One region of the Nostoc sp. UHCC 0302 genome, then DNA from elsewhere that is predicted to be linked to it. Evidence: riboswitches for the same ligand, from Rfam matches in the RefSeq annotation. Region 1 holds a riboswitch; the other holds the start of a gene.
What was found. A riboswitch is a leader RNA that binds a small molecule or an ion and turns the genes downstream of it on or off. The one in region 1 is predicted to bind cobalamin.

Region 1 (15,098 bases):
ATCAATATTGAGACGTTTAGAATCTTCTACTGTGTAACGCCCTTTAACTATAGTAATACCATTAATACCAGAACCTAGAGTAAATTCAATTAGGTTATTGTATTGCTGAGTATCTGTATAAACTTCTTGAAAGATACCAGTAACGCTGATACCTACATTCGGTAGTTTACCAAAAGAAACACGTTGCAGAGTAGTTTCTCGTTCTAAGCCAAATGTACTGTACAAAAGCCGCCAGCGCCCTTGAATCAATTCAAGATGGTTTGTTGGTTCAGTAGTAGGATTTACAGCCTCAAGCGATCGCGCTAATGTCTCGATTTGCTCCTTGGCTGTGGGAGTATAGTTAAACCCAATGTCACTAGCTTCTGAAATAGAAATCAGTTCTTGTTTGAGATTTATCAATTCGCCAACCATAAACTATGCACCTTAACTGAACTGTATTGAACAGTATTGTACTTTACACGATTTGTAGATTTAAGTGAACGGTATTGAGTTGTAATCTGAATTAAATCAATATATTTTTTTACTACAAAGTGCTAAAAGTTGGGAGTATAAGAAGGACAAAAGGGTTTAACATCATCGAATGAATAAAAAAAGCGTTGTCTTTTGCTCGTGGCTGTGCATCAACGTTTTTTTCAATTCTTCCTGATGCAGCGAGAACTCAGACGGATATATAGATAGTAGATGCACCTTAATTAAACCACAGCCCCCAGTCTTGGACTGGAGGCTTTTTTTTTTACAAGTTATTCATTTTTCAATGTTTGTAATTTTGTCCTAAAAACAATTTTGTTAAAAGTCGAATTTGTCCTGATGCTATGAAAACTAAAGCGGATCAATAAATGGTAGATGCACCTTAATAAATTATTGCCTTCAGCTTTTGGCTGGAGGCTTTTTTATATCAAGTTGTAATTCCTAGCATTTATAAATTAGTGATATATAAAAAACTTTTGTAAAAACTCAAATTTTCCGGATTTAGCCGTATTTAAAGTGGATCAATAAATGGTAGATGCACCCTAAAAAATTATTGCCCTCAGTCTTTGGCTGGGGGCTTTTCTTATCTAAATATAGATGGGAGCCAACTGGGAGCTAACCATAGAGCATAACCAATAAATGTAAATAGTAAGGTAATTAAGGCAGTGATAAAGTAGCTGATACAAATCAGTAAACCATCTGATTCGATGGTGGCAACTGCTAAAAGTAAAATGCCTACAGTGGGAATAGGATTAGTAAAGGGAACTGGTGACATTAGTAATAGTGTCAACCAAGATATACAAAGTCCATTGATGCGCCAAATCAAAGGATTATCGGCTATTTTGGCTAACCTGGGACGGGCAATTTTCTCTAATATTTTAGTGAGACGGCGCAGGTTTTGTAACAGTAACTGGGCAAACGGGCGAGGGAATTTGTAGTTGGCAATTCTTTTAGGTAGCCAAGGCGATCGCCTACCTAAAACCATCTGTATTGATAATATCAGGCTAGCAGCACCAAAAGGGCCAGCTAATCCTGGTGGCATGGGAAACAAAAAAGGCAAAACTAATAATACAATTACTAAGCTAAATCCTCGTTCGGAGGTTTCTGCCAGAATATCACCTAGAGTCAGAGGCTCTTGTGCTAGGCGTTGCAGCAGGGACTTAATATCTTGAGAAAATCTCAGATGTGTTTGGCGGGAGTTCATGGAAGTTGCTACAGTACCCAGCTTCACCTAACTAAATTAATGTGAATATAAATACAAGTGTAGCCAAAACTAATCCTTAAAATATCAGATTTTTATTAGGTAAGTTAGGAGAGTGAAGGGAGGAGATGGAGAATAAATAATTAATAACTTTGACTCTTGTACAAACGCGTAGACGCTCGAAGAGCAGCTTCTCGTAAGAGTATAATCGCGTCTCTACTCCTAGCTTCTGTCTTCGGGCGGTACTAAAACAGTTACAGCTTTAGGTATCACCCGGAAATGAGCAGGAGTGTAAGCAGTGATTTCACCATCGGTATTTATAGGACGCGGTTTACGGGTATAAACTTCTATATTTTGACCTTGAAGGGCGCGGACACTTTGCGAATGTATGTGGTGTCCTTGTCGCATTGCAGGTAGTAATAGTATGGTCTGCCACCAATGCTTAATCTCTAAACTATAAAGATCCAGTCTTTGATCGTCTATTGTGGCATCAGGAGCTACTGCCATGCCGCCGCCATAATAACGACCATTCCCTATAGCAATTTGTACGGTTTTTACACGAACTGATTGGCCGTTAATTACAATTTCTGCACTAAACGGTCGCGCTTCCCAAATTACTTGCAATGCAGTAGCGGCGTAAGCGAATATTCCCCAACGGCGTTTAACTTCTTTAGTAAGTCGCTGGGTGATTTTCACACTCAGTCCCAGACTAGCAACGTTGAAAAAGTGTTTGCCGTTTACCCACCCCAAATCAATGCGTCGCAATTCTCCGTGGGCAATAATTTTGCAAGCTTCAGATAGGGAGTTGGGGATTCCTAAAGTTCTCGCTAGGTCGTTAGCAGTTCCTAAAGGTAAGATTCCCAAAGGCAGTTGAGTATCAACTAAAGCATCAACTGCGGCATTGAGAGTACCATCTCCACCGCCAACGATTACTAAGTCAACTTGATCTTGGTAGCGAAGTATGACTTCAGAAAGATGTTTGGGGTCTTCAGTTGACTCCTCAACTAATTCAAAACCGAGTGTTTCAAGATAATGAATCGCTTCCGATAGACCCTTTTCCCCTTGGCGGGCATGAGGATTTACTAGCAGCAGTGCGCGGCAACTCATGGGTAGCCCCTTTTGTAGTTCATGTGTCAAATTATTCACATCTATCTATATATTATGCTTGCAGTTTACTATCAGAAAGTGCCTAAGCTGTAATGGCAGTTTCCAATAATTTAATTTATAGCAGTACTAAATGATTTGTGATATCTTTTCTTGGTTTTCTTAACGTCCTGAACGATTGGTTAAATCAGTAATTTTTACAACTTACTGTAGGGTGGATTAAGCGCATATTTCGATATAATTTGTCATAAAAAACATTTCTTATCGATGTTAAATCGATTCTCTAAAATAGGACACTGGGTTAAATCAGGCAAGGAATTGCGCTTAAGCGCTACTACAAACGATGTGTTGCTTTCATTTAGAGAATTAGTATTATATGTAAAAAAAAGAGTTTGACTGTGATTTTTTTTATAGATAAAAAAAAGCAAAAGGTAAAAAATGTCAATTTTTACCTTTTGCCATTGTGCTAACGTTTGTAAAATTGAAAAGCTGTTAGTTTACATCATCGTGAGCAAAGCGATTAAAGAGGAAATCTAGTGCATAATTACGCAGTTGGTAGTATTGTGGGTCTTCCATGATTCGGGCGCGATCGCGTGGACGAGAAAAAGGAATTTCCATAACTTCGCCAATTTTTGCATGAGGCCCATTAGTCATCATTACTAATTTGTCTGCTAAAAATAATGCCTCATCGATGTCGTGGGTAATCATTAGCACTGTGCAGCGATTCTCATTCCAAATTTTGAGCAATTCTTCTTGTAATTCTTCTTTGGTAATGGCATCCAAAGCCCCAAAGGGTTCATCTAGAATTAAGACTTTGGGACGAATCGCCAAAGCACGGGCGATAGAAACCCTTTGTCTCATACCGCCTGACATTTGCATTGGTTTCTTTTCCATCGCGTCAGCTAGTCCCACCATTGCCAGATGATCTCGTGTGATCGCTCTTTTCTCAGCTTGTGGCTTGTTGGGATAAACGGCGTTAACAGCTAAATAAATATTTTCAAAAGCAGTCCGCCAAGGTAGCAAAGCATAGTTTTGAAAGACAACCATCCTGTCTGGGCCGGGTTTGGTGATTGGCTGTCCTTCTAGCAGTACTTGCCCGGAGGTAGGAAAGTTGAAACCCGATACCATATTTAACAAGGTGGATTTACCACAGCCAGAGTGACCGATGACACAAATAAATTCGCCCTGGTCTACGTTGAGGTTAACACCGTCGAGTACAGTGAAGGGGCCGTTTTTTGTGGCATATACTTTAGAAACATCTTTAATCTCTAGGAAAGGCTGGAGTCTGCTGGTTGCAGCGGCTAATGGTTTTCCTTGTAAGTCTGTAGCAATGTTGGTAGCTATCCAGTTATGGTTTTGCATGGCGATTTGGGGATTGGGTATTGGGGGCTGGGGACTGGGGCGTGTTTTCAAACTACTTGTTTAGCTTCTTAACTTTTTAGATCCCCCCAACCCCCCTTAAAAAGAGGGGGGCTAAGAGTCTTTTAAAGTCCCCCTTTTTAAGGGGAGGCAGCGCGGTCTTCTCCCAAAGGGAGAGGCTAGCGCCAAGGGGGTTTCCCTCATGAGCGACTGGCGTGGATTTAGGGGGATCTAAGACTTTGAAAACACGCTATAGGGATTAGAGAATTGGGGACTCGGACGCTCAAATACTCGCTATCGCTGCGACCTGTTAAAGTTCCGAAGCTCATTAATGAAGCTCAAAGCCTCATTAATGATGTGCTACTTCTTCCACTACCTCTTTCTCTCACCATTTTTTTATGAGGCGAGTTTTCTTCTTGGTGCATCAAGAACAACTTCCGCCACCGAGAAATCACGCTTAATCTGCAAGCTGTTAAGATAGGCGATCGGATCATCCGCATTAAAGGGAGTACCATCAAACAGCTTGATGGGTTGACGAATGTAGCTAATATCTAAACCTAATTCTCGTGCTGCGGTACTGAAGACACGAACTCGGCATACTCGTTCCACAACTTCCACCCAATTTCTGGGGAAGGGAGTGTCACCCCAACGCGCCAATTGACTCATAATCCAAATTTGTTCTGTGCGACTGGGGCGGTTGATGGCAGACTCAGAATAAAACTGGTGATGGGCATAGTCCCGCAACGGATGGTCTAAGTCACAGGTGAGACTATCTGGATCTTCGAGTTGAATGTACTCTAAATCAGTGCTGACGTAATCTCGCCCTGCTAAAATTTGGCGAATTTCTTGGGCATTTTCGGGATTTGCACAGTACTGACAAGCTTCTAGCAAAGCTTTAGTCAAGGCGATATGTGTATTTGGATAATTTTCTGCCCAATCTTCTCGCACACCAAGAACTTTACCGGGGTGTCCTAACCAAACTTCTAAGTCGGTAGCGATGGTAAAGCCGACATTTTCCACAGCAGCGCGGTAATTCCAAGGTTCACCTACGCAGTAACCATCAATACTTCCGGCTTTTAGGTCAGCTACCATCTGTGCTGGGGGAATGGTCTTCATATCCACATCGCTGTCGGGGTCAATACCACCAGCAGCTAGCCAGTAACGCAGTAGCAAATTGTGCATAGATGCGGGATGCACTACCCCCATTGTGTGCCTTTGCTCACGGGTGTGAAGCAGGTATCTTTTGAAATCTGATAAAGTGTGTACACCTTGGTCATAAAAGCGTTTTGCTAAGGTGATGGCGTTGCCGTTGCGAGTCATGGTGAGGGCAGTGACAACAGGCAATGGTTGGTTATTATGCCCTCCTAATGTTAACCACATGGGCATCCCCGAAGGCATTTGAGCCGCATCCAAATAACCGCCACTTATGCCATCTTCTATACCCCGCCAGCTACTTTCCCGCACGAGGTTAACTTCATCTAAACCATGCTTGGTAAAGAAACCTTTTTCTTTGGCAACAGCTAACGGGGCGCAAGCAGTCAGCGGCAAAAAGCCAATTTCTAAATTAACTTTTTCCAATCCATGACGAGCAATATCCGCAGTTTTCCGCGCCCGAATTTTCTTGATGCGTTTCTGCTGATTGAGGAAGTAAATCATCTCACTTCGCAAGCTGTAATAGCTGGGATGTTCTACAACTTCCATCCGCTTGCGGGGTCTGGGAATATCGACTTCTAAAATGTCCCCAATTTTGGATTCGGGGCCATTAGTTAACATGACAATTCGGTCAGATAACAGCACCGCTTCATCAACATCATGGGTAACCATCACAGCAGTGACTTGATTTTCTTCGCAAATTTGCATGAGTTGTTCTTGCAAATTACCGCGTGTGAGTGCATCCAATGCACCGAAGGGTTCATCTAATAGTAGCAACTTGGGGCGAATTGCTAAAGCGCGAGCGATCGCAACTCGCTGTTTTTGCCCACCTGATAACATTCCCGGCTGTTTATCAGCATGGGGACGCAAGCCCACCATATTAATATGTTTTTCGACAATAGCTTTGCGTTCAGCAGCTGGTAACCCATTCATTACCGAATCCACAGCCAGGGCAATATTTTCTCTAACTGTCCGCCAGGGTAGTAGCGAATAATTTTGAAACACCACCATCCTATCTGGGCCAGGTTTGGTGATTTTTTGTCCTTCTAAAGTCACAAGGCCTTCACTGGGTAAATCCAGACCAGCAATCATATTTAATAAAGTGGATTTACCGCAACCGGAGTGACCGATTAGAGAGACGAATTCTCCTTTTTTAATCTGGAGGTCAATTCCTTTGAGGGCGATATATTTGCCACCACCAGTTAATTCAAAAACTTTGTCAATTTGGTCAACAGCAACGAACATACTCATTTGTCCTTTGTCATTAGTCCTTTGTCATTAGTCTTTTGTCTTTCGCCATTAGCCCTTAGTACGTGGTCATTAGTCCTTAGCTTTCTACAAATGACCAATGACTAATGACTAATGACTAATGACTATTTTTGCTCTGCTGGTAAAATCTTGTTTTGAAGCCAACCCATCATTTTATCTAGCACCAACCCAACAACGCCGATATAAATTAGAGCTAGAATCACTTCGCTGACGTTGTTATTTTGATAGGCATCCCAGATAAAAAAGCCGATTCCGACAATACCGGACATGACGATTTCTGCCGCGATAATTGCTAACCAAGCTAAACCGATCGCAATTCTCAAACCGGTAAAAATGTAAGGTAAAGCGGAAGGAATCAGAATATTAAGGAAATATTCTTTGCGGCTAAGTTGCAGGACTTTGGCAACGTTGTTGTAATCTTGAGGAATTTGGGTAACGCCGACAGCAGTGTTAATTAAGATGGGCCAAATAGCGGTGATGAAGATTACGAATAAGGCAGCTGGTTCGTTTTGTCGTAAGGCTGCTAAAGAAATAGGAACCCAAGCTAAAGGTGGTACAGTCCGCAATAGTTGAAAGATGGGATCTAAAGCTTTAGACATGGTTCTGTTGACGCCAATCAAAATACCTAAGCCAATTCCAACGATTGCAGCTAAGGTATAACTGATGGCGACTCGTTGTAAACTGGCGAGAATCTGCCAAAATAGACCTTTATCAATGCCACCTCGGTCATAAAATGGCCAAAAAATTAATACCCAGGTATCTTGAATAACTTGTATTGGGCCTGGTAATGTTGCACCGGGAGTCAAAGCGAACAGTTGCCACAGAATGAGGAAGATGGCGATCGCGATCGCTGGCGGTATCAAGTCAGGAAATTGCTTCTGGAGACTGGATATAAAACTGTTATTAAATCTAGGGGTTACAGGGCGTTTTTGGGCGAGTGTCATAGACTGTATTCTCCAGAAAATTCATTATTCGTCATCAACCATTCCAACTTGGAATTTTATTGACTCTTGTACAGACGCGATTCATCGCATCTCTACTCTTGACTCTTGTACAGACGCAATTCATCGCATCTCTACTCTTGACTCTTGTACAGACGCGATTCATCGCGTCTCTACTAAACATTAACTTTCTTAATTTTGAGACTCTTGAGATATTCTTCTGGCTTTTCGGGGTTAAATTTGATGCCATCAAAAAATTCCTCTACACCGCGAGATGTATTTGTCGGAATATCAGCAGCAGCGATACCAGCTTCTTTAGCAGCTGCTTTCCAAATATCTTCGCGGTTGACTTTATTGATTAGTTCTTTAGCTTTAGCAGCATTATTAGCGATATAATCTTGTGGTAAAAATCCCCAGCGAACGTTCTCGACTATAAACCATAAGTCATGACTTTTATAGGGATAAGAAACATTGCCTTTTCCATCTTTCCAGTAATAAGCTGCCATTGATTTATCATCAATTTTGCGTCCGTCTCCCATGTCATACTTACCTTGATATGGATCAGCAAGAATTTCAGGTGAGGGAAGATTAAAATAATTTCGTCCAGCCAGAATTTGCGCTGCTTCTTTACGGTTATCAAAATTATCCAGCCATTGCTGTGCTTCTATAATGCCTTTGAGTATTGCTTTCGTTGCTTTGGGATTTTTATCAACCCAGTCGGCTCTCATGGCAAAGTATTCTTCAGGATGATTCTTCCAAATCTCTGCGGTTAATGCTGCTAGGTAGCCAATTTTGTCTTGCACAAGACGATATGGCCAGGGGTCGCCTGTGCTGAAGGCATCCATTGTTCCTGTTTTCATATTGGCGACAGTTTGAGCCGCAGGTACTGTAAGCAGCTTGACATCTGCATCAGGATCTATCCCACCAGCAGCTAACCAGTAGCGAATCCATAAATCTTGGTTGACATGGGGGAAGGTAAATGCAGCGGTGAAAGGTGTTGAAGATTTGAGTTGGGTTAACACAGACTTAGCACCAGCAAGCTGCAAACTGATACCTTTACCTTGGTGCTTGTTGGCGATCGCAATTCCGTTACCATGTGTAATTAGCTGACACAGCACATACATAGGAATTTTTTGATTGCCTTTGGTAATTAAACCTTCTGTAATTAAATGCGGCATTGGCATTTGCCATTGACCGCCATCAATACCACCACCCGTAGAACTAATTTCTACATTGTCCCGTGCTGAACCCCAAGAAGCTTGTTTAGAAAGATCAACATCAGTCATCCCATACTTAGCAAAAAAGCCTTTTTCTTGAGCAATAATTAAAGGAGCAGCTTCCACAATCGGGATATATCCCAGCTTGACTTTCGTAGTTTCTGGTTTTTGCTCAGGGCTAATATTGGCAACTGTTTGAGCCGTTGGAGCGGCTTTAGAGTTATTACCTGTAAGGTTTTCAGGAGGATTTCCTAAACAGCCTTTAAGAAACACAGCACCCGCAGATGCTCCGGCAGTTAAGATAAATTTACGGCGAGAAATTTGATTTAAAAATTCTGTCATAAAATCTCCTTCAAAATGAATTTTATTGTTTTTAGCAACGACAAATTAGGCAAGGAAAAATAGATTTTTCTTGCATCATCAATGGGTATATCAAGCTATAACAGTCGCGCCAATTCAACCTTTAGTTGGAGAACAAGCAGTATCAACTGTCTTTAATTAGCTTGATGACGTATGTTAATTGATTGAAGTCTACCGAGTAGGTAACTTTTTCTTGTTGAAATTAGTTTACTTGCTTTTAAATCAAAGTGGTTAACTATAAAAGGGAAATTATTAAATAAATATTAGATTGCAGGTATAAGTAAAAGTTTATATATCGCAGTCAATTGTCTAAGCAAGTGCTATTGGATAGTAATAAATCTATAATTCATATAATATTTTATTTATCGTTACATCTGTAAGTGGTAAACATTAACACCAAAAAGTCAAAGACAAACACAAAGTTTTTACCTTTTCCTTTTAAATAATCGGAATATTTTTATCAGACTATTTGCTGAACGCCGCAGCTAGACTGCTTTTTAAAGAAGTCTGTATCTTGTTGATCACGAATCATTTAAGATTGCTATGGTAACCATTCATGATAGAAGAGATAAGATTTTTAACAGTGGTGCATATACTAACTTAATTCGTTAGTTTAGATGGTAATCTTTTTTTTCATTGCCACAACCAAGCCAAGCGCCGTCAGGCTACCCAGAATATCAGCAGGTTCTGGTACAGGAGTGAATACTGCGTAGGTTTCAGAAGAGTCGTCGCTGATCACGTTGTAATTCCCATACCAATAATTATCAAATGGTTGCTCATTAGGAGGAGAGTCAGGATCATAAATATAATTTCCTTCGTCACCATCAACGGAATAAGAACCATCAAATTCTTTGAAACGAAAAGGGATAAAATAGCTTCTCGATAACACCCCAGCATTAAACGGTGATATGTATCCGGGGATAGGCATTAATTGATTTAATGCTTGGTTAATTGCGTCTGATGGTGGAGAACCGCCAAATAGGTCGCTATTGAGCATCGTGGGATATAAGCTGTTAGGCTCAGGTACATCGTACACAGAGCGAAATCTACCATACACAAAACTTACATTGTATGTTGAGTCATTGACCACCACGCTTGAGACACTCGTAATATTTCCTTGGTTGTCAAGGTTAACAGTAGCTGCTTGAGCTTGCAATGCAACACTCACCCAGGTTACAGCATAAGCTGCAATCGCAACACCGAATTGAGTTATTTGTTTCATTTAATTAGCACTCTACTTTTATGTGATAATACGGTATGAAAACTACTTTATAATGTTTATAACTGCCGCAAACAAGCAAGCTTCATATATTAATTTTTATAAAGTCTTCATGTTCGCATATTCTTTGCTCGATTCAAATTGAAGCGATAACTTAATTGATGTGAATGTTTAAGTTACTAAATAATTAAGTTAAAAAAAATATTCTCCAGCAGTCTGGCTGCCTTCTCGTGCTACATTACTAAAGCTTGGAGTGGGGAAACTCCGGTGAAATTCCGGGACTGTGCCGCAGCTGTGATGGGATTACCCAAGTCAGAATGCCAACTCAAGCTATGTCTTTAAGGCACACTCACCATCTACTCCCTGCGTAACACGGGGAAGGAGTTATAGCTTTGCTGTCTGGATTTGCCAGTTGTCCTGGCTTGTTTTACGCTACATCTGCCGCAGATGGTATATTATCTCGTCTGAGAATACCTGGTGGAATTTTGACTAGCGAACAGTGCCGTGCGATCGCAGATATAGCAAACCAGTATGGAGGCGGCTATGTGGATGTGACTAATCGAGCTAATCTGCAAGTCCGCGAAATTCGTACAGGCATAAATACTGAAGTTCTCCAGCAGCTACAGGATATCGGATTGGGTTCTCGTAGTGCTGTTGTAGACCACATTCGTAATATCATGACGAGTCCAACTGCTGGTATCGACCCGCAGGAATTGATTGATACTCGCCCTTTTGTGCAAAGTTGGGATGAGTACATAACTACACATCCAGTACTTGCGGGACTACCTGCAAAATTTAGCGTTTGCTTTGATGGTGGCGGGGCAGTATCGGTGTGCGATCGCCTAAATGATATCACCTTTGTTGCTGTCTTAATTGATGCTAAAGTTTACTTCCGCCTTCATCTGAGTGTCGGCGAGAAGGGAGAACCACCCAACGATATGGGAATTGTATTGTCACCAGACGAATGCTTACCTGTTTTGGCAGCTTTAGCAAATGTCTACCTGGATTATCTCAACACTATTACTAAGCGTAAGCCACGGCTGCGAGAGTTATTGAATACTTTGGGTTGTGAAAATTATCTCCAAGAAGTTGAGCAACGTTTAGCTTTTCCCTTGGCGAGGATGGGGAGGGAAAAGTGTCAAAATCAAATCGGAAATAAAAACCTAACTCCTTCCTTACAAGAGAAGGGGGAGAAGTTAGATGCTAAATATCAACATATAGGTATTCATCCCCAGCGTCAGCAAGATTTATTCTATATTGGTGTTGTCTTACCCCTCGGTCGATTAGAGAGTCGGCAGATGCGAGGTTTGGCTGATTTGACAGAAAAATACGGTAGTGGCACTCTCAGGCTAACGCCTTGGCAAAATTTGCTATTAACAGATATTCCCCAGCAATGTTTGGCTGATGTCCAGAGTGAACTTGCGTTGTTAAATTTAGATTCCTCAGCAACCAACATCAAAAGTGCATTGGTTGCCTGTTCTGGCAACAAGGGTTGTGCCTCTGCTGCTACGGATACCAAGGGTCATGCATTGATATTAGCAGAGTATCTCAAAGCTCATCTGTCTCTGGATAGCCCAGTAAATATCCACTTCAGCGGTTGTGAAAAATCTTGCGCTCAGCATACTAAGAGTGATATCGCCCTAATTGGTGTCAGCGTTGAGGTGGAAAAGGGAACTGTGGAGGGTTATCACATTTATGTTGGTGACGACGGTGAAAGCGACCATAAATTCGGTCGTGAACTCTACCAATATGTAACTTTTGCCGAACTCCCTGCTCTGTTAGAGCAGATGCTGAAAGTATATAAAAAACAACGCCAAAATTCCAACGAGTCCTTTGGAGAATTTGCCAATCGATATGCAGTTGACCGACTAAAGCAGTTATTCTCTCAAAAGTCAGCAAACAAGCAGATACTTGCAATCTAAGTAAAATTCATTGCTCACTCTCTAAGATATAAAAAGTTTTTCCCCAGTCTCCAATCCCCAATCCCCAGTCTCCAATCCCCAGCCCCCAGTCCCCAATCCCCAATGCCCGATTACATCCGAGATGCTAACGAAATTTACCGTAATTCCTTCTCAATCATTCGGTCGGAAGCAAACTTAGATGTGCTACCACCAGATGTAGCTAAAGTTGCTGTACGTCTCATCCATGCCTGTGGAATGACGGATATTGTGACTGACTTGGGATATTCACCAACAGCTGTGCAATCTGGACGAGCAGCACTGGCAGCCGGAGCGCCGATTCTGTGTGATTGCCGGATGGTTGCTGAAGGCGTTACAAGGCGGCGATTGAGCGCAAACAACGAAGTAATCTGCACTCTCAACTATCCAGAAGTACCAGAAATCGCCCAGGATCTAAATACTACAAGGTCGGCTGCTGCCTTAGAATTATGGCGATCGCACTTAGAAGGGGCAGTGGTATCAATTGGAAATGCTCCTACTGCACTGTTTCGACTGTTAGAAATGCTAGATGAAGGAGCGCCCAAACCTGCGCTGATCTTGGGTTTCCCCGTCGGATTTGTGGGTGCGGCAGAGTCGAAGGCAGCACTGGCAGCAGACAATAGAAATGTCCCATTTTTAACTTTACATGGGCGGCGCGGTGGTAGTGCGATCGCAGCAGCAGCAGTTAACGCCCTGGCAACGGAGGAAGAATGATTATGGCAACTAAAGGTCGTCTTTATGGAGTTGGTGTTGGGCCAGGCGATCCTGAATTATTGACCCTGAAAGCGTTGCGGCTATTACGTGCGGCTCCTGTAATAGCTTATCAATCGGCAGTAGATAAAGAAAGTATTGCACGCGCGATCGTCTCGCAGTATCTTCCTGGCAATCAAATTGAGGTATCGTTTCATCTCCCCCGCGCATTAGAGCCAGAAAAGGCAAATTCTATTTACGACCAGGAAGTTAAACCAATTGCTGAACATTTAGCCGCAGGGCGGGATGTAGTAGTACTGTGTGAGGGTGATCCGTTTTTCTACGGCTCGTTCATGTATGTATTCACTAGGTTATCTGAGGAGTACCAAACAGAAGTTGTCCCTGGAATTTCTTCACTGATGGCTTGTCCGGTAGCATTGGGTGTACCATTCACTTACTACAACGATATTTTGACAGTCCTGCCCGCACCAATGCCAGCAGAAGAACTAATCACACAACTACTGACAACCGATGCAGCGGCAATTATGAAGCTAGGTCGTCATTTTACAAAAGTGCGAGATATTTTACATCAATTAGGACTAGCATCGCGGGCAAGATATATTGAGCGGGCAACAATGGCACAGCAGAGAATTGTACCCTTAGATGAAGTTGATCCAGCACAAGTGCCTTATTTCTCGATGATTGTGATCCCAACCAAGAATCGACTATAGACTATGCCGACTTGTTCGCCTTGGTCTGTGTGATACCAATTAACGAAAATCCTGATACATATAGATTTCTCGTAGGGGCATGGCATTGCCCATTGGTGTCAACTTAAGGAGCATCAGCCCAGACTTGAGCCGACCGCGAGTGAATCTGACGATGACGTTTGCGCTCGGCTTTAAGCAAACCAAAAAGCTTGTAATGTGAAACTAAATAGTCAACAACATTATCAGTTTCACGACGCAAAACAGCCACAGCAAAGTAATACAAACTGCGAAAGACCATTTCCACAGAAATACGTTCAAGTGGCTGACCGAGTGCGAACGCGATTTGAGAAGATAAATTGTTGAGAACAGTGTAGAAAATCACAGTCGCAAAGATTTGAATCTGAACCCCGTTACGGTCGCCAACCCAAATATAAGCCAGACCCAGAAGTCGTTTAGTCAGCTTAAAGGCATCTTCAATCCGCCAACGACAACGGTAGAGTTCACACACTTGTTGTGCAGATAATAACTGTGGGTCAAGCACATTGGTCAAATAGTAGTACCAACTATTACCCCAGAGTACAGAAACTAAGCGAACTGGATACTGACAAGGATTGGATCGATATTGTCCCATATCGATGATTTCGTCACGATAGTAAACACCAGTTGATAAACAGCGCACCACAAAGTAAGAAGTTTTTTCGCGCAATCGCGTCACGAAAAACTTCTGCTGCTGTGTAAACTGGTCAAACCAGCCAAACTTGAAAAAACCCAAATCGAAAATCAATAGTCCGCCAGTTGGCAGTTGCTCTAATAGCTCCTGGGCAAAAATTTTGTCATTAGCTTTGCTATCTTCCGTGTACCAGATTTTGGTCGGTACATGAGTAAACGCTTCTACCACCATCATCATTTTTCCTGCCAACACTGTTGTTTGGTCTGATAATGCTTTTAACTTTTTGCGTAATTCTTCTAGTGTTGACCCATCCGCTATCCACACTGCACCAAAAGTCTGATGTAGTTGTTGCCACTGCTGTGGGATTCTATTTGCCTGTGGGGTGGCATGGATTTTTTCGATGACTTGCTCAAACACTTGTGCAAATAATTTTGCTGGTATTTTCTTTAACCTTTGTGAGAGTGCTTGTTTACTCACTAACATCGGTTCTACCCACATTAATCCTTCTGTGGCTAATAATCTGATTGCTTCGCTTAATCCGGCTATTTGTCGATACACCAGACTTACTACCACTGCCATCATCACTGGTAATGTTAATTTTCTTTCTCTTAAGTTTTTGTTGTCTAGTCCTGGTGAATCTCTTAGTGGTTTAAAGTTTGATGGTTCTAGTAGTGCGTATATCTGGGCTTCTATTTCTTCTATTGCTGGTGCTGGCAGTTGTGTTTGTCTTCTTAAGTCTGGATTGCCATCTTTTCTCATCCGGGGAGTAGCCATTTTGACAACTCCTTTTGTCTTTGTCTC
Region 2 (15,098 bases), 1.5 Mb from region 1:
GATGACCATAGTTGTCAGCTGCTATATCGTTGAGGTCAAAGCCAGGATAATAGGTTTTGGGTGCGCCCCATTCACTACTCACCATGACGTTATGACGTGGCTGATACCAAAAGTCATAGTTGAACCGCATAGCGTCGGTATTGCGTTCCCAGCGTCCAGCAATGTCAAAATTTTCATCTAGTAACAAAAAACCACCGGGGCCATTTCCCTCGCTATCGCCCAGCATGGAAATCATTACATGACCATCTGCTAAGCAGTGTACTGTGTGGGGCGCAGTTAAATTGGTCTTTTGTTTAATTTCTTCTGGTTCAATAACTTTGTGTAGTTTTGGTGCTTTCGTCTCTGCTGTATCAACAATATAAATCCGACTAGAACGTTGTCCAGGTATGACAGTGAACCGCCGGGATTTACTAGCATCGCCATGACACGAACTACACGCATTCCAGCCGAAGTGGTGTAATTCATCACCAATGTAGGGCATAGGTAAGCGATGAATTACTTGGGAGTAAGTTGGAGAAGTGGGATCAACGTCTACGGTGGCAAGGTAATCTGGTTCTTCAATACCTGTACCAGTATAAAGTGCGATCGCATAAAGCACTTTTTCCCGTTCTGCATTAATGGCTGCTTCGGGAGTTGCGTAACCAGGGCCGCAGCAAGCATGAGTCATAGTTTTACACCTTCAACAAGCTCTAAAAAATTACAATTACTATGAATTCTTGCACGTTCTGCGATTGCTGATTACACTATTACTTAATAGTTACAACCAAATTTGTAAGCCTAATTGTTTCAAATACCTCAATCCTAAGACAATTTGCTGCGAATTTCCCCAAATTTCCAAATCAAACCAACCTTCATCTTTCGTATTAGTATTTAACGAAGCTCCAACAATATTTACAGTTAATCCACAGCATGAAATTAACCCAGCAATTACCGGCGAATAACGGTAGTTTTTGGGAATACAGACATGAAACTTGGCTCGATTTGTTTGTCTTTGTACTACATTCCAATCCAAGTCTTCTTCATCAGTTTGCATTTTGGTATTTGCGTGAAATCCAGCACAGTAACTACTTAAACATAAACTATTTAACGTCTTTCTATCTTCTTCAAGACTTTTTAAATTTAGTTGGTGAATTTCTATATTTAACCCTTGTATATAGCTAATACCTGCTTCTACCTGTTGATAACTACCTTGAATTTCTAGATTAAACCAACCGTCTTTCCTGGTGTCGGTTTCTAAAAGAGCCGCAGCGATATTAACTGTTAAGGCGTAACGAGAGATTAATCTCGATAGCACAGGTTGGCGATGATAGTGCTGAGGAATACGAATGCAGATGTCACCAAGGGTGGAATTAACGATTGTAGATATAGCCATTACTCTAATGCCTCAAATTATCAGAAGTTCACTCTCAACTGATACAAAAAGTAAAGATCCACTTGATAAATTCCAGCGCCAATTAAAACTATTTAATGAGCCGATAACAATATTAATAGTCGTATTTCTTATATACTATAAACTTACGGGTCTACCGGAGTTTTTTTAATTAAGTTTTATTCTCAAGATGTCGCCTGTTATATATATTTCTTTCACCTATGTTTTCCTAACAATATAATTTTTTATAAATTATTTATATACAAATAGATGAAACACGGCATTTACTAAGCAGATCGGCTTGTTCCCGTGTCTTGATACCGCTGTTGCAATTGGTGCATATGGTTAAATAAATTCCAGCAATATTCTTCTGGCAGTCCGCAGGTGACAGCGCCTCGTAGCACAATATTAAAGTACCAGTCGTTTGGTGCGACTTCTTCTGCTAGCTTGTTAACCACTACATAAGTGCGAACATTTTTATAAATTTGATCTTGACAGTGAATATCTACTAATTCCTGTCGATACACACCCTGCGAAACACCTTCACGTATATCCAGAGCTTCACTTAATCGCCAAGGTAGCTGATAAAGTACACCTTTGACGCTGGTTCTAGGGTCTTTGACTATATCCAAAACCCCAGATTGCCGCATATGATAATACAAATAAAACCCAAGCTTATAACCTTTGAGGATTCCAGGACTAATGATGTAAGGGTGGGTGTTTTCCCCTAGCGATCGCTTCAAATCCACTGGACACATACACGAGCCATAAGCAAAATAGTAAAACATCGGCTCTTTCTGTGGCTTTTGTAGCAATTTCAACTCTGACTTTGGAGGATTATGAGATTGCACCCAACGGTGGTGTGAGTGGCTACTTTGATGACTCATTTATCCTTGGAAGTATACACTACAAGCGTAATCATAACATGAAATATTTAGAAATACAATCATATCCCGATAGACAAATCGGAGATTAAGCTTTAGCTTTCAGGACTTACGCACTCAAATCCCCTAACGCCCTTAAAAAGCAGGCTTTAGAAATTTCCTCTTTTTTAAGGAGTGGCTAGAGCATTGATTCAGTAATTAAAAATCTAACCTCCAGCCTCCATTCCCTTGTAGGTAAGACAGGGTGGTTTCATACAACCGTAGAAAAATCAAAATACTCATAAGGGTATTTAAGGATCTATGGTTGGTTGGAAACAATATGAATCTCATTGAGCAGTTACAAAAAATTCTGGTTTATGCCATACAAAAGGACAGAGGTATGAATTTTTATACTATAGTAATTATACTCAGTTATGTATAAAAAGAATAGTTGATGTCAGTAAAGACAGCATTCGAGTTGTCGTAACTCCTTTGTTAGGATCTGTCAGCAGTGTTGGAAGTCTGATTTTTTGTTCTCCAACAAGTGCCATTTAGTGCTTTACAGCACTTTCAGCAGCTATGAGGTACATCCTAAAAGCTGAAAGCGATGATAGCAGAGGGGTAAGGAGAAAAATATATTGCATAATAGCCGGAAGCGCTGTAAGAGACACAAAGAATAGAGAACCAAAGATGACTAAGACGGCCCTAATTACAGGAATTACTGGTCAAGATAGCTACTATCTTAGCCATTTGCTGCTCAACCAAGGTTACCGAGTTGTGGGATTAGTGTCTCCACACCGACAACCTAATCTGACAAAATTAGGAACTCTTGCAAACCAAGTAGATATTTACACAGTTGATTTGCGAGACAGTATGGCCAGCGTCCCTTCGACAATTAACTTTACAGCACTGAAGACTTTTTGAAGAAAGTTTAAGAGCAATAGCGCAGCATGACCGCGAACCTAAATAACCCAACATACTGAGCATTACAGTGGTAGAAAACCTAAATTTAGGTAATAAATCTCACAAAAAAGTTAACCATGTCTTCGTGTTCTTAGAAATTTTCGCTCGCGAAGGTGGTATTCAATCCTACGTCAAAGATATTTTTCGCGCATATCAAGGAGTGAACCCAACCTACAAGGCGGAAGTCTTTTTGCTCAGAGATAGTCCTGACTGCTCAAATCTTTTTGAGTCCCAAAATTTAAAATTTCATTACTTTCAACATCAGTCTCCCCAACTGGGTAGACTCAAAATGGCAGCGGCTTTGCTCAAATGTCTGTTACAAAGCCGTCCTCAGCAAGTTTTTTGCGGTCATATTAACCTAGCAGTCTTAATACAAACCCTCTGCCAGCCTTTGGGTATTCCCTACACCGTGCTAACTTACGGCAAGGAAGTCTGGGAACCGCTCAAAAAACAAGAATGTCGGGCATTGAGATCAGCATCAGCAATTTGGGTAATTAGTCGTTACAGTCGCGATCGCGCTTGTGCTGTCAATGGTCTAGACCCCAAGATTATACAGATGGTTCCTTGTGCTATTGATGGAGATAAATTTACTCCAGGTTCTAAGCAGCCAGAATTAGTTGAGAAGTATGGTTTAACTGATGCCAAGGTGTTAATGACAGTAGCGCGGCTGTGGTCAGGGGATATCTACAAGGGTGTAGATATGACAATTCGGGCTTTACCAAAAATCGCCCAGTTTTTTCCAGAAGTAAAATACTTGGTAATTGGTCGCGGTGATGATCAACCGCGATTAGCTCAACTAGCTGCATATTTAGGTGTAAGCGATCGCGTTGTCTTCGCTGGTTTCGTTCCTACAGAAAAATTGATGGAACATTATCGCCTTGCTGATGCCTATATTATGCCTTCTCAAGAAGGCTTCGGCATTGTATATCTAGAAGCGATGGCTTGCCAAGTGCCTGTGTTATCAGGTGATGACGATGGTTCTGCTGACCCCTTACAGGATGGTAAACTAGGATGGCGAGTACCACACCGCGATCCTGATGCTGTAGCAGCAGCTTGTATTGAAATACTCAAAGGAGATGACCAGCGTTGTGATGGACAGTGGCTACGAGAGCAGGCGATCGCACTCTTCGGTATGGACGCTTTCCAAAAGCGTTTACAAAAGCTGCTTTTGTCCTAAGTCTAGAGTAATATTTCTTGACTCTTGTACAGACGCGACGCCAGTTGCTACAACGGGGAGCCACTGCGTTGGACGGGGAGTGCAGCCACACGTGCGGTGAAGCAGCCCGATCTTGGGGTCTCCCTAAGTAGAGGGACTGCTGTTAGCGCAGCGTAAAGCCTTCGGCATAGCTTCTCTACGAGACGCTAACGCGAACGCTTAGAGCGAGGCACGAGCGTCACCCGTAAGGGCTTTGTCGCCGTTAGCATCAGCGGTAGCGACGGAGGAGCGTCGTGGACTGCCGTTAGCGTAGCGTAAAGCCTTCGGCATGGCTTCTCTACGAGACGCTAACGCGAACGCTTAGAGCGAGCTTGCGTTCGCGCAGCGTCTCGCAGAGAGCGTCACCCGGAGCGGTTCCCCGGCTTAAAGCAAGTGGCGTGGGAACCCCCACAACGCACTGGCTGATTAATAGCGTCTCTACTGTTGGCTAAACTCGCTATCCTAGAGGGAAAGCAGGACGATATTTAAAAAATGAGCCTTAAGTCATTTCAATTGAATCTTTTGAATCTCCGCCCTTGGCTCACCCTGCTGGCAGTTATTTGGTTGCTGGCTTCATTGGGCTTGGGTTGGTTAGTTAATTCGTTATTAATTATTGTCGGGTTATTGTTGTTAGCACCCGTGATTGCCTTTTTTGGGTTTCGTTGGTGGTTACAACGCAACTTGGTTGCTGATCAATGTCCCGTTTGTACATATGAATTTACAGGTTTAAATAACACTCAGTTACAATGTCCAAGCTGTGGGGAGTCGCTATTAGTAAAAAATAGTCATTTTCAGCGCTTCGCGCCAGAAGGCACAATTGACATCAAAGCAGTCGAAGTGCCAGCAAAATCACTGGAAGATTAGTCAAAAGTCAAGGTGAGCCACTGCGGTCTTCTCCCAAAGGGAGAGGCTAGCGCCTGCCGTAGGATGCCCGTTCGCCTTGGTCTCCTTTAGGAGAAGGGCTGTAGAGGTCTCCCCAAGTGGAGCAAGTGGCGTCAGGCAACTGGCGTTAGCGCAGCGTAAAGCCTTCGGCATAGCTTCTCTACGAGACGCTAACGCGAACGCTTAGAGCGACGCAGGAGCGTCACCCGAAGGGTCTTCTCCTCACGGGAGACGAGACGCCAAAGATGATAGTCGTTTGCCTGGGAAGCGCGAAGGAGCGTCTGGCGTTTCCCTAAGTAGAAGAGCCAGCCGCGTGGGCGGTGAGTCCAGTGCTGCGGGAGGGTTTCCCGGAGTAGGCAACTGGCGTTAGCGCAGCGTTAGCGAGCGTCACCCGAAGGGGTCTCCCGATTTGAGTGGACTGGCGTCAAGTAGCTTTTAAGAGTCAAGATTTGCACATTAGAATTTGGACTTATTAACTATTCTCTTTGTTGCGAAATTGAGAGTTTATAGCTATGCTGTCCTTGGGAATTACCAACAAATAACAAATATTTTCCAGCTTTCCAGTAACCCGAAAGTTCGGGCTTACTTCCAGAGTATTTATCTGCCAGTACGCAGAAGCGTCCACCAGGGCCGTCTATTAATAAAGTTGGCTGTCCCTGACTCTCAACAGTTAATCGTAAGTAAGGTAGTGACTCTGTAACCTGGATAACTTCATTGGGTACAGCAGTAATATTGCCACAGCTACTTTCAACTGATCCCCCAGACATACCAGCTAAGACCAAGGGATCGGGTTTAAAACTACGATTAATTTGTACAGTTGATTTCTGTGCTAGGTTAGCTTCTGTGAGAAGTAAACTAATCACCAAAGTCACGGGAACAAATGTAAATAGCCTCAGCGCCTTCATTTTAATTAATGCTCCCGACTGTTTCTAGAGCAATCATAATTGTTATATATAGTTATAAATTTATAGACGACATCAATCCGGCTTTGTTCCGAAAGGTATCGTATATATCTTTATTGTTTTTACTTAATCGCCATATGAGTAAATATTAAAAAATATCGGGCTGAGAATAAGGACAAATGTCATCCCAGTTTTCTATGCTTGATCACCATTAGGCGATCGCGACCTTTGAAAGACAACAAAATAAAAACATGATTTTTCCTTGCCTACAAAGGTTTCGTACAGCTATGAATTAGCTAAAATCACTAAGACAAGCGTCAAAAATACGATTTGGCTAGCCTGTTATTGAATAAGTGTTCTAGCAGAGGTAGAAAAGATTAATGAATCCCCAAAGAGAAGAAGACTTGCAGCGTCGCCTCCAAAAGCTAGAGGCAGAGATTAATACCTCGCCTGGGGAGGTTTCTCAAGCACAAGAACAAAAACAGACACCCCAGTCGGGGTTTGCTGACTTTAACTTGCACTTAGAGCGAGTTCGGCTTTGGTTCAACAGCTTATCTGGAACGAAAAAGCTGGTGTTTTCTGGTGTGGCAGTAATATTGGGGTTTGCGATCCTGCAAGCAGTCTTTAAACTGGTTGCATCTGTTATTAGTCTGGCAGTGTTGGCATTGTTAGTGTATCTTGGATACAAATTTTTAGTGTCTAATAAGATTCAACGTAAGCAATAGTCTAATTTTTTAACAACGCCAATAGGTATAGAAATTAAAGTCAAAGGAAAGTATGCGATGACGACCCCAATTGTGAGGAGAGGTAGCGATGATTCTAGTCGGTCAAAAGAAACAGGAACAACCAAATCGCTGCCGTTAGCAACTAGGCGATTTGCTGCTTGGGCAGCTGAAATTACACTAGTGGTTACCAGTGGATTGATTCCTTTTGGGCTTGGTGTATATGCCAATTCTAGAAGCGATCTCAACCGCGTACCGCTAAACCCCATGCTAGTAGTAGCAGAAAGAGCGATCGCTAGACCTTTGGCTGTACCTGTCAGCTATGGCATCCGTTACGTGGCATGGCCGACTAATATCTTGTGGACAGTAGCTCTATTTGCACCTGTAACTCTTTCATGGTGGCAATTATATTTACTAGCTAAAACTGGTAGCACAATTCCCAAGCGTCGGTTTCGTGTCCGGGTTGTGAATGAACAAGGAAAACCGCCTGGTTTGGGTGCAGCGGTGGTGCGAGAAGGAGTTGGTCGTTGGAGTGTGCCAATCTCCATCGCCTATCTGCTGTGGCGCTACAGCTTTGCTTTTCCTAATCTAGAGTTGTTCACATTTCTCGCCGTGCTGATGGTACTGGGAGAAAGTATCGGCTCGCAGTCGCGTCGAGGGCGACGTGCACTGCACGATCACTTGGCAGGGACTTACGCCATAGATGCAACTCGCCCCTTAGCGTCCTCAGCTTTGGGTGGTGACAGGCAAAGTCAGCCTAATAGAAGTAATCAACCAGAGGAATGGCAGGAAGGAAATGAGGAACTAGCTACCGCACCAACAGCCACAGAAACCTCCCCATCCCCGAACCTCTGGCGGCGGATACAGCAAAATCCGAATCTAACCTTGTTTGGCGTAGCCTTGGTGAGTATGACTGCTGTGTTAGCTACTTTAATAGGCACTCAAGTGTACATTCAAACCCAGCAAACCCAGCGGACAACCAAGCAAATTCACAGCCAACAGTTTCTCGCACTTGTAAAACAGTTAAGTCCCAACTCTGGCGCTACTAATGAGGAACGCCAGGGTGCAATTCTGGCTATGGGCAGTCTCGATGACCCACAAGCAATCCAGTTTCTTGCGGATCTCCAAGTTAGTGAAACTAACCCTACCCTCCAGGATACAATTCAACAAGCTTTGGCAAGTGCTGGGCCTAAAGCCATCCCAGAATTAAAAAACAAGAATCAGTTTCTCGTTGGTGAACTGGAATCTGCGGGAAGCAAGGCATCCCCAGAACGGGAAGTGCGGCAAAAGCGGCTACAAATGAACCAGCAGACAATCAATAAGATTCTGTCTGTTCATAGCAGTAAAACTAACGAGGGTATTGATCTCAGTCGCGTTCAATTAGGTCAAAGCGGCACAACAGGAAATTCCTTATTCAACTTGGTACTAGACAACGTTGACTTATCAGGAATTAAGTTCAAGTCTGCTAATCTCAACCAAGGCAGTTTTAAAGGTAGCCGCTTCCGTAGTGTGGGTGAAGATGGACGCTGGGATACCTTCGACGATGTAACCGCTGATTTGAGCCAAGCTCAGTTGCAGCAAGCTAATCTCACTGATGCTAACTTGAGCCGCGTCTTAATGAACCGTACCGATTTGAGTCGTGCTACCCTCAACAGAGCCAACTTAGCTGATGCACGTCTATTTGGTGCTAACCTCAGCAGCGCCCAGCTAGTCGGAGCCGATATGCGTGGCGCAGTCTTGGAAAATGCCAGCTTAACAGGAGCTGATTTAGGTGATGCCAAATTGAACGAAGCCAATCTGTATGCTGCTCGTTTAGGTCGTGTGATTGCCATAGGAACACAATTGTCCTATGCCAACTTAACTAAAACCGATTGGCAAGGAGCAGACCTCTCAGGAGCGGATTTAGAACACGCCAATCTCAGCAATGTTAACCTGAGCGCCACTCGTCTGACTGGTGCTGTTTTGCGCTCAGCCCAACTGGAAAATGCCAACTTGCGGAATGCCGACCTCAGCCTAGCAGATTTACGGGGGGCAAATGTAGCAGGAGCTGATTTTCAGGGGACAATTCTCGCCCCTAGCAAACAAGATCCAGCGGATCAATTTGTCCAAACGCCAGATACAGGTTCACAGTCTGCTGTAGTACAAGGAGTTGATTTTTCTCAAGCCAAAAATTTAGATGCCAAACAATTGGCTTACATTTGTACTCAAGGAGGCATTCATCGCCGTTGCCCGTAGAATGGGAGGAGAGCAGGGGGCAGGGGAGCAGGGGGACAAGGAGACAAGGGGGAGATTAACAAAATAATTACTATCTTCTGATTTCTGACTTCTGACTTCTGACTCTCAATCCCTAATGATAAATGACAAAATCTAAGATGGTGTGAGGAGTCGGGTAATGAAACATCTTTTGTATTTGGCTTCAGTGCTAGGAGCTAGTTCAGTTCTGTGTATGGCTATGACTCAAGCAGCACAAGCTCAAGTAGCATATGGTAGCTATATTGGTATAGGGCCAACAGTTGGTATTACTGACGGTATCCAAATCGGGGGGGTTTTAGCCGCCCGCTACAAGGTTCTAGAATCACCGATTTCTTTCCGCGCTCAAGCGTTAATAGGTCGGAATACGGCAGTTGTACCAACGGTTTCTTATGATGTTCCCCTCAACTGGCAAACTGATGCCTACTTGGGAGCTGGGTTGGTATTAGCTGGTGGTGGTGACTCTTCTCCTGTAGGCGACAAAATTAGTTTTGCCTTACAACCCGGAGTTGACTATATAGTGCCAAATAGCAATACGGTTATTTTTGGCAACGCTATCATTGCTTTTGATGCTTACCGTGATAGTGGTAGTACAGCTATTTCTGTGCAAGGTGGTGTTGGTTTGAGATTTTAATTACTGTTTGGCAAGGGTCAAGAATTTTTTACAGTCGATTCCTACTTATCTCAAAATAGGGATTAAGAAGTGGGGAAAAAGATTTTCATGCTTTGTTTTGTCGAAATGGACAGCGACAGTTGTTAAGCAAGGCTGAGGCAAAATTTCCCCATATACTTAATATTCAATATTGTTTAGATTCACCTCTCTTTAGCAGCAAATCCTTGGGGAGTTTATTAGCTATTATGCTCAATTTCAATTTTCCAGGAAAAACTGTGTTGGTTACAGGTGCTTCGCGAGGAATCGGAAAAGCGATCGCAACTGCTTTTGCCCAAGCTGGTGCTACTGTTGCAGTTCATTACCATCAGCAGCAGCAAGTTGCTGAGGAAGTGAGGGAATCTTTGGCAGGTAAAGGTCACATTTTGGTGCAGGCTGATCTTGCTGATGCTTTTGCTGTGGAGCAACTGGTACAGCAAGCGATCGCTCAATTAAAAAAAATAGATGTTTTAGTGAATAACGCTGGTATTTATCAAGAGCATCCCCTTAATCAAACCAGTTATCAAGACTGGCAAGCCGCTTGGCAACAGACTATTGATGTAAACTTACTCGGTGCAGTCAATGTATCTTACTGTGTTGCGAAACACATGATTGAACGCCGTAGCGGACGAATTATTAATGTGACTTCTCGTGGTGCATTTCGGGGCGAGCCTACAGCTACAGCTTACGCAGCTAGTAAAGCCGGTCTGAATGCCTTTAGCCAGTCTCTCGCGCAGCATTTAGCTCCCCATAACATTTTTGTGACGGCCGTAGCTCCTGGTTGGGTAGCAACTGATATGACTCGTGCTATTTTGGAAAGTCCTGCGGGTGAAGCAATTCGTCAGCAAAGCCCTTTAAATCGTGTAGCTTCTCCAGAGGATGTGGCGCATACCGTTCTTTTCCTAGCTTCTGAGGGTGCTGAATATCTCACGGGTACTATTGTAGATGTGAATGGAGCCAGTTATTTGCGGTGAAGAGGACGTGGGACGCAAAGAGAGGAAGGCAGGGGAGCAGGAGGAGCAGGGGAAGCAGAGGGAGCAGGGGAAGCAGGAGAGAGAGGGATAATAACTACTGACAAATGACCGATGACCGATGACAAATAACCAATTCCCAATGACTCAACTCTTCCTAGAAGACACTAGTGTATGATCAAAAAGGTTATTCGGTTCTGGTGGGGATCAGCCACTAGAGGTAACGGGGAAAGTTCGGTGTGAATCCGGCGCTGTCCCGCAACTGTGAACCATTTTGAGATTTGAGTTAGCGAAATAATATCAATTCTCTATGAAAATGCACTTAGATATTTATTAAACGAAGCGTAAAATACGCCAAGGAAGAAGAGTAATAATTAAGTGCAATTTTACGGAAAATTGGTAGAAGTAATTCAAAATCTTAAATTGAGTGAGTCAGGATGCCCACCGAAGTAGACTGAATCGGTTTTACATATCTGCGAGGTACAGATGACTGCTCTTAATTCCTTTAGTATCGCCGCTCATACTCTATTTGTTTGTAAAACCTGTGCTAGCGTTTGGCAAGATGGAAAACGCTTAGGTGAAAGTGGTGGTGAAAAATTACTACAGCAGCTTCAGCACCTTGCACAAGATTGGGAGTTAAGAGAAGAATTCCCAATTCAGGAAGTTGAATGTATGAGTGCTTGTAATCGTTCATGTGTCGTCGCCTTTGCTGCTAAAGGTAAATTAACATATCTCTTTGGCGATTTAGCTGTTGATTGCAGTGCAGCTGCTGTGCTGGAGTGTGCTAGTAAATACTATGCCCACTCTGATGGTTTACTGCCTTGGTCAGAGCGACCTGAACCTCTGAAAAAGGGGATTTTGGCAAAGATTCCATCTTTATCTGTAGAGAAAGTTAGCACGATAGAAATTTAATCATCCGTCAAGGAAGCAGAGAGAAATCTAAGCTAAGGCTTTTGCATAGCTTTAGTAGAACGCAGAGAAAACATTATGATGCGTGTGTTGATTCTGGGTGGGACGGGAGATGCCGCAGAACTGGCTGCCAGAGTGGCGACTATCCAAGGAGTAGAGGCAATCACATCTTTAGCAGGCCGCACCAGCGAGCCATCACTGCCGCTAGGCGATCTGCGAATTGGAAGCTTCGGTGGTGTCGCTGGACTGGCTAACTACCTTCATCAAATGAAAATCGACTTACTAATTGATGCTACCCATCCTTTTGCTAGCCAGATTTCTTTCAACGCAGCAGCTGCTGCCACCAAAGCCGGAGTATCCCGCCTGATGTTGATCCGTCCCACTTGGGAGAAATCCAGTGACGATCGCTGGATTGAAGTTGACAGTGTTGCAGCCGCAGCCGCAGTTTTGCAAAAAGAGTCACAACGGGTGTTTTTGACAATTGGTAGGCAAGAACTTGCCGCCTTCGCACACTTAAAGGAAATTTGGTTTCTGATGCGGATGATTGAACCGCCTGATCATGATGCTTTGGTTCCACCAGGGATAATATTGTGCGATCGCGGCCCTTTTTCCCTGAACAATGAGCGAGAAATCCTGATTCACCACAAAATTGACACCATTGTCAGCAAAAATAGTGGCGGTGATGCAACTTATGCCAAGATTCTTGCGGCGCGGGAACTTGGAATGCAAGTTGTAATGGTAAGTCGTCCCGCGACACCAGAAGGAGAGCAAGTCACAGATATTAATGCTGCTTTAGCATGGTTAGTTAAAAAATTGCATACATAAATCCGACTTTTTATTTTATTTGTTATAAATATTTATAAAAATGGTGGCGTTGCTGAATTTGAGTATGAAAGTCAAAAATTCAATCTCTCAAACTCTTATTCTCTGTGCCTCTGCGGCTCTGCGTGATACAAATTCATATCTTTACCCAGCAATGCCAAAATGCCATAACCTACGGTTATTGAGAATGATGCAAGATATTAGTAGACCATCTCTAAGCTCTCGTTAAATTAGAATTTTTATCGATTCAAAAGTTGATTATCAATTATTGCAAAGTATAAATAAATTTATACAAATAACTTATGAGACCTGAAGTTGCTATTCATTTGTGGGAATTGCTTTGGCAAGAATACAGCGCCAGAGTCAGCCATGCCCGTACCTATCAGCAAATGATTAATCTTGCGGGTGGGACTGTCGCTAATGACCACATTGCCTTCCGCTCTTTGCGTCTATTAGTAGATAGCCCACAGGACCAACTTAGCTTGGGAATTGATTACCTTGGACAACTTGTTGAAGCTTTGGGTTACGTGGTGGCCGGAGAGTATACTTTTGCTCAAACGCATCTGTACGCCCGTCATTATCGTCATCCTCAGCAAGAAGAATTTAACTTGCCAAAGTTGTTTATCAGCGAGTTGATTGTAGATGAATTACCTGCTAGGGTTGTCGAACTGATTTCTAAAACCGTATCTTTAAACAGATGCGAATTAACCTATCCCCTAACTTCGCTTTTAAAACAAGAGGGGAACACTCAAAGTATTGCTCAACAGCTCCAAAAAGTCTTCACCCGCCCTTGGCAACCTCCACAGCATTCTGTAGTCGAAGAGGTAAATCAGGTGACTCAGTATGGTGCTTGGGTATTGCTGCATGGTTACGCAGTCAACCACTTCACCGGCTATGTCAACCGCCAAAACACATCCGCGTACCCAGATATAGATACTACTGCTCGTGGTTTGGCTAACCTGGGTGTACCGATGAAAGTAGAAATCGAAGGAAATGTGGCTTGTGGTTTGCGTCAAACAGCAACTCAAGCAGTAACCGAGATGGTAATAGTTTTAGATGATATTACTGGCGCAGAAATTCAAATTCCTTGGACTTACGCCTATTATGAAATTGCCCAGCGCTATCAAGTGGAAGTAGTACCAGGAAAGCAGATGCTTTTTGATGCTTTTTTAGGAAGTAATGCCCAACAATTATTTGAAATGACTCGTATATCTAATATCAATTCGTAATTCTTGAGGCAGTAAGGTCTTCCCAAAGGGAGAGGGGGCCTCACCAGACTTTCTTCTCCTGGCAAAGACCAAGGCAAACCGATTCACAGTCGTCTGACGTTACTTTTTAAGGGCGGGGGAACCCTCCGAAATTCTGATTCGAGGCTAACAGGACTCAGCGCGATCGCACATCTTTGTGTTGCAGAAAAAAAATCAACTTGATTTACGTAAGATGTAAAAATTAGGGCGATTTAGACTAATTCATCCATTAGGTAGATTTGGAGATTGGAGATGTCGCCCCGTAAGTCAGAGGACACGAAATTTGTAACTTTCTAAGATCAGTCCAGAAGAGTAAAAAAGTGGCAAAAATTGATTACTGAGATTAATAGACTTCTTGCACCAATAACTTTTGCAATCTTTTTGAGAATGGGCTAATGAAAAATTCTATACCCTTGCTTTGATCTCCAATCTCCAGAAGGTAGGGTCTTTGAGTTTATCTTTTTACTTCTTCTGCAAAAAGTTTAGTGACCAGAACAAGTCAAACATCAAGACAAATCTGGAGGAAAAATGCAACACGATGAGTTTATTGGACAGGTGCAAAATCGCGCTCACCTGAGTTCACGGGGAGATGCAGAAGTTGCAACCCGTGCGACTTTAGAAACCCTAGCTGAACGCCTAGCCGGACGTGAGCCTTTCAACGCCGCTGCTCAGCTTCCAAGAGGCATTGCACAATATTTACAACACGAATACGCAGGCTCTGGAACACGTTTCTCACTAGATGAATTTTTTCAGCTAGTTAGTCAACGAGAAGGTATAGAGCTTCCAGATGCTATTCATCATGCTCGTGTGGTCATTGAGGTATTAACTGAGGCAGTTAGCCCTGGTGAAATTAGTGATATTCGCTCTCAATTGCCATCAGACTTTGATCCATTGTTTGAGGCAGGAAGCCAAGGGCGAATGCGTGTAAATACTTAATTTTTCTGAGAAACTATCAGGAGCGTCACACCATGCGATTTAAAAACCGAAGTTTAGCGGGTCAATCTTTGGCTAAGGAGTTAGAAACTTATGCTAATCGTTCAGATGTGTTGGTATTAGGGCTGCCAAGAGGTGGCGTACCCGTAGCCTTTGAAGTTGCCAAAGCGCTAAATGCTCCCTTAAATATTCTTGTGGTACGTAAACTGGGTGTACCCGATCAAGAAGAGTTAGCAATGGGAGCGATCGCCTCCGGTGGTGTGCGGATACTCAATGAAAGTATTATTAGCGAGATCAATATCTCCGATGAAGTCATTGCCAGGATTGCAGTTCAGGAAGAACGGGAACTAGAGCGACGGGAACGGCTGTATCGGGGCGATCGCCCTGATACAGATTTACAGGGACGCACCGTAATCTTGGT

Region 2: it holds a riboswitch for cobalamin, as region 1 does, so the genes downstream of both, WKK05_RS11445 (DUF1636 family protein) here and WKK05_RS05345 (NirA family protein) in region 1, are expected to answer to the same signal.

The regions. Positions count from the first base shown of each region.
Region 1 covers NZ_CP151099.1:1,283,996-1,299,093, forward strand. The annotation lists gene WKK05_RS05305 (PAP/fibrillin family protein) at 1-411, opposite strand, end outside; gene WKK05_RS05310 (exopolysaccharide biosynthesis protein) at 1,052-1,672, opposite strand; gene WKK05_RS05315 (lipid kinase) at 1,892-2,776, opposite strand; gene WKK05_RS05320 (nitrate ABC transporter ATP-binding protein) at 3,266-4,135, opposite strand; gene WKK05_RS05325 (nitrate ABC transporter ATP-binding protein) at 4,529-6,535, opposite strand; gene ntrB (nitrate ABC transporter permease) at 6,658-7,497, opposite strand; gene WKK05_RS05335 (CmpA/NrtA family ABC transporter substrate-binding protein) at 7,671-9,053, opposite strand; gene WKK05_RS05340 (PEP-CTERM sorting domain-containing protein) at 9,685-10,293, opposite strand; cobalamin riboswitch at 10,502-10,634, shown strand; gene WKK05_RS05345 (NirA family protein) at 10,683-12,212, shown strand; gene WKK05_RS05350 (precorrin-8X methylmutase) at 12,315-12,941, shown strand; gene WKK05_RS05355 (precorrin-2 C(20)-methyltransferase) at 12,944-13,648, shown strand; gene WKK05_RS05360 (IS4 family transposase) at 13,752-15,071, opposite strand.
Region 2 covers NZ_CP151099.1:2,743,300-2,758,397, forward strand. The annotation lists gene WKK05_RS11390 (selenium-binding family protein) at 1-667, opposite strand, end outside; gene WKK05_RS11395 (NIL domain-containing protein) at 758-1,372, opposite strand; gene WKK05_RS11400 (gamma-glutamylcyclotransferase) at 1,657-2,256, opposite strand; partial or broken gene WKK05_RS11405 (GDP-mannose 4,6-dehydratase) at 2,923-3,111, shown strand; gene WKK05_RS11410 (glycosyltransferase) at 3,212-4,372, shown strand; gene WKK05_RS11415 (hypothetical protein) at 4,883-5,254, shown strand; gene WKK05_RS11420 (hypothetical protein) at 5,749-6,177, opposite strand; gene WKK05_RS11425 (hypothetical protein) at 6,555-6,899, shown strand; gene WKK05_RS11430 (pentapeptide repeat-containing protein) at 6,957-9,131, shown strand; gene WKK05_RS11435 (hypothetical protein) at 9,289-9,780, shown strand; gene WKK05_RS11440 (SDR family NAD(P)-dependent oxidoreductase) at 10,005-10,769, shown strand; cobalamin riboswitch at 10,942-11,230, shown strand; gene WKK05_RS11445 (DUF1636 family protein) at 11,253-11,678, shown strand; gene WKK05_RS11450 (cobalt-precorrin-6A reductase) at 11,757-12,500, shown strand; gene WKK05_RS11455 (DUF1338 domain-containing protein) at 12,800-13,726, shown strand; gene WKK05_RS11460 (DUF2267 domain-containing protein) at 14,273-14,680, shown strand; gene WKK05_RS11465 (phosphoribosyltransferase) at 14,713-15,098, shown strand, end outside.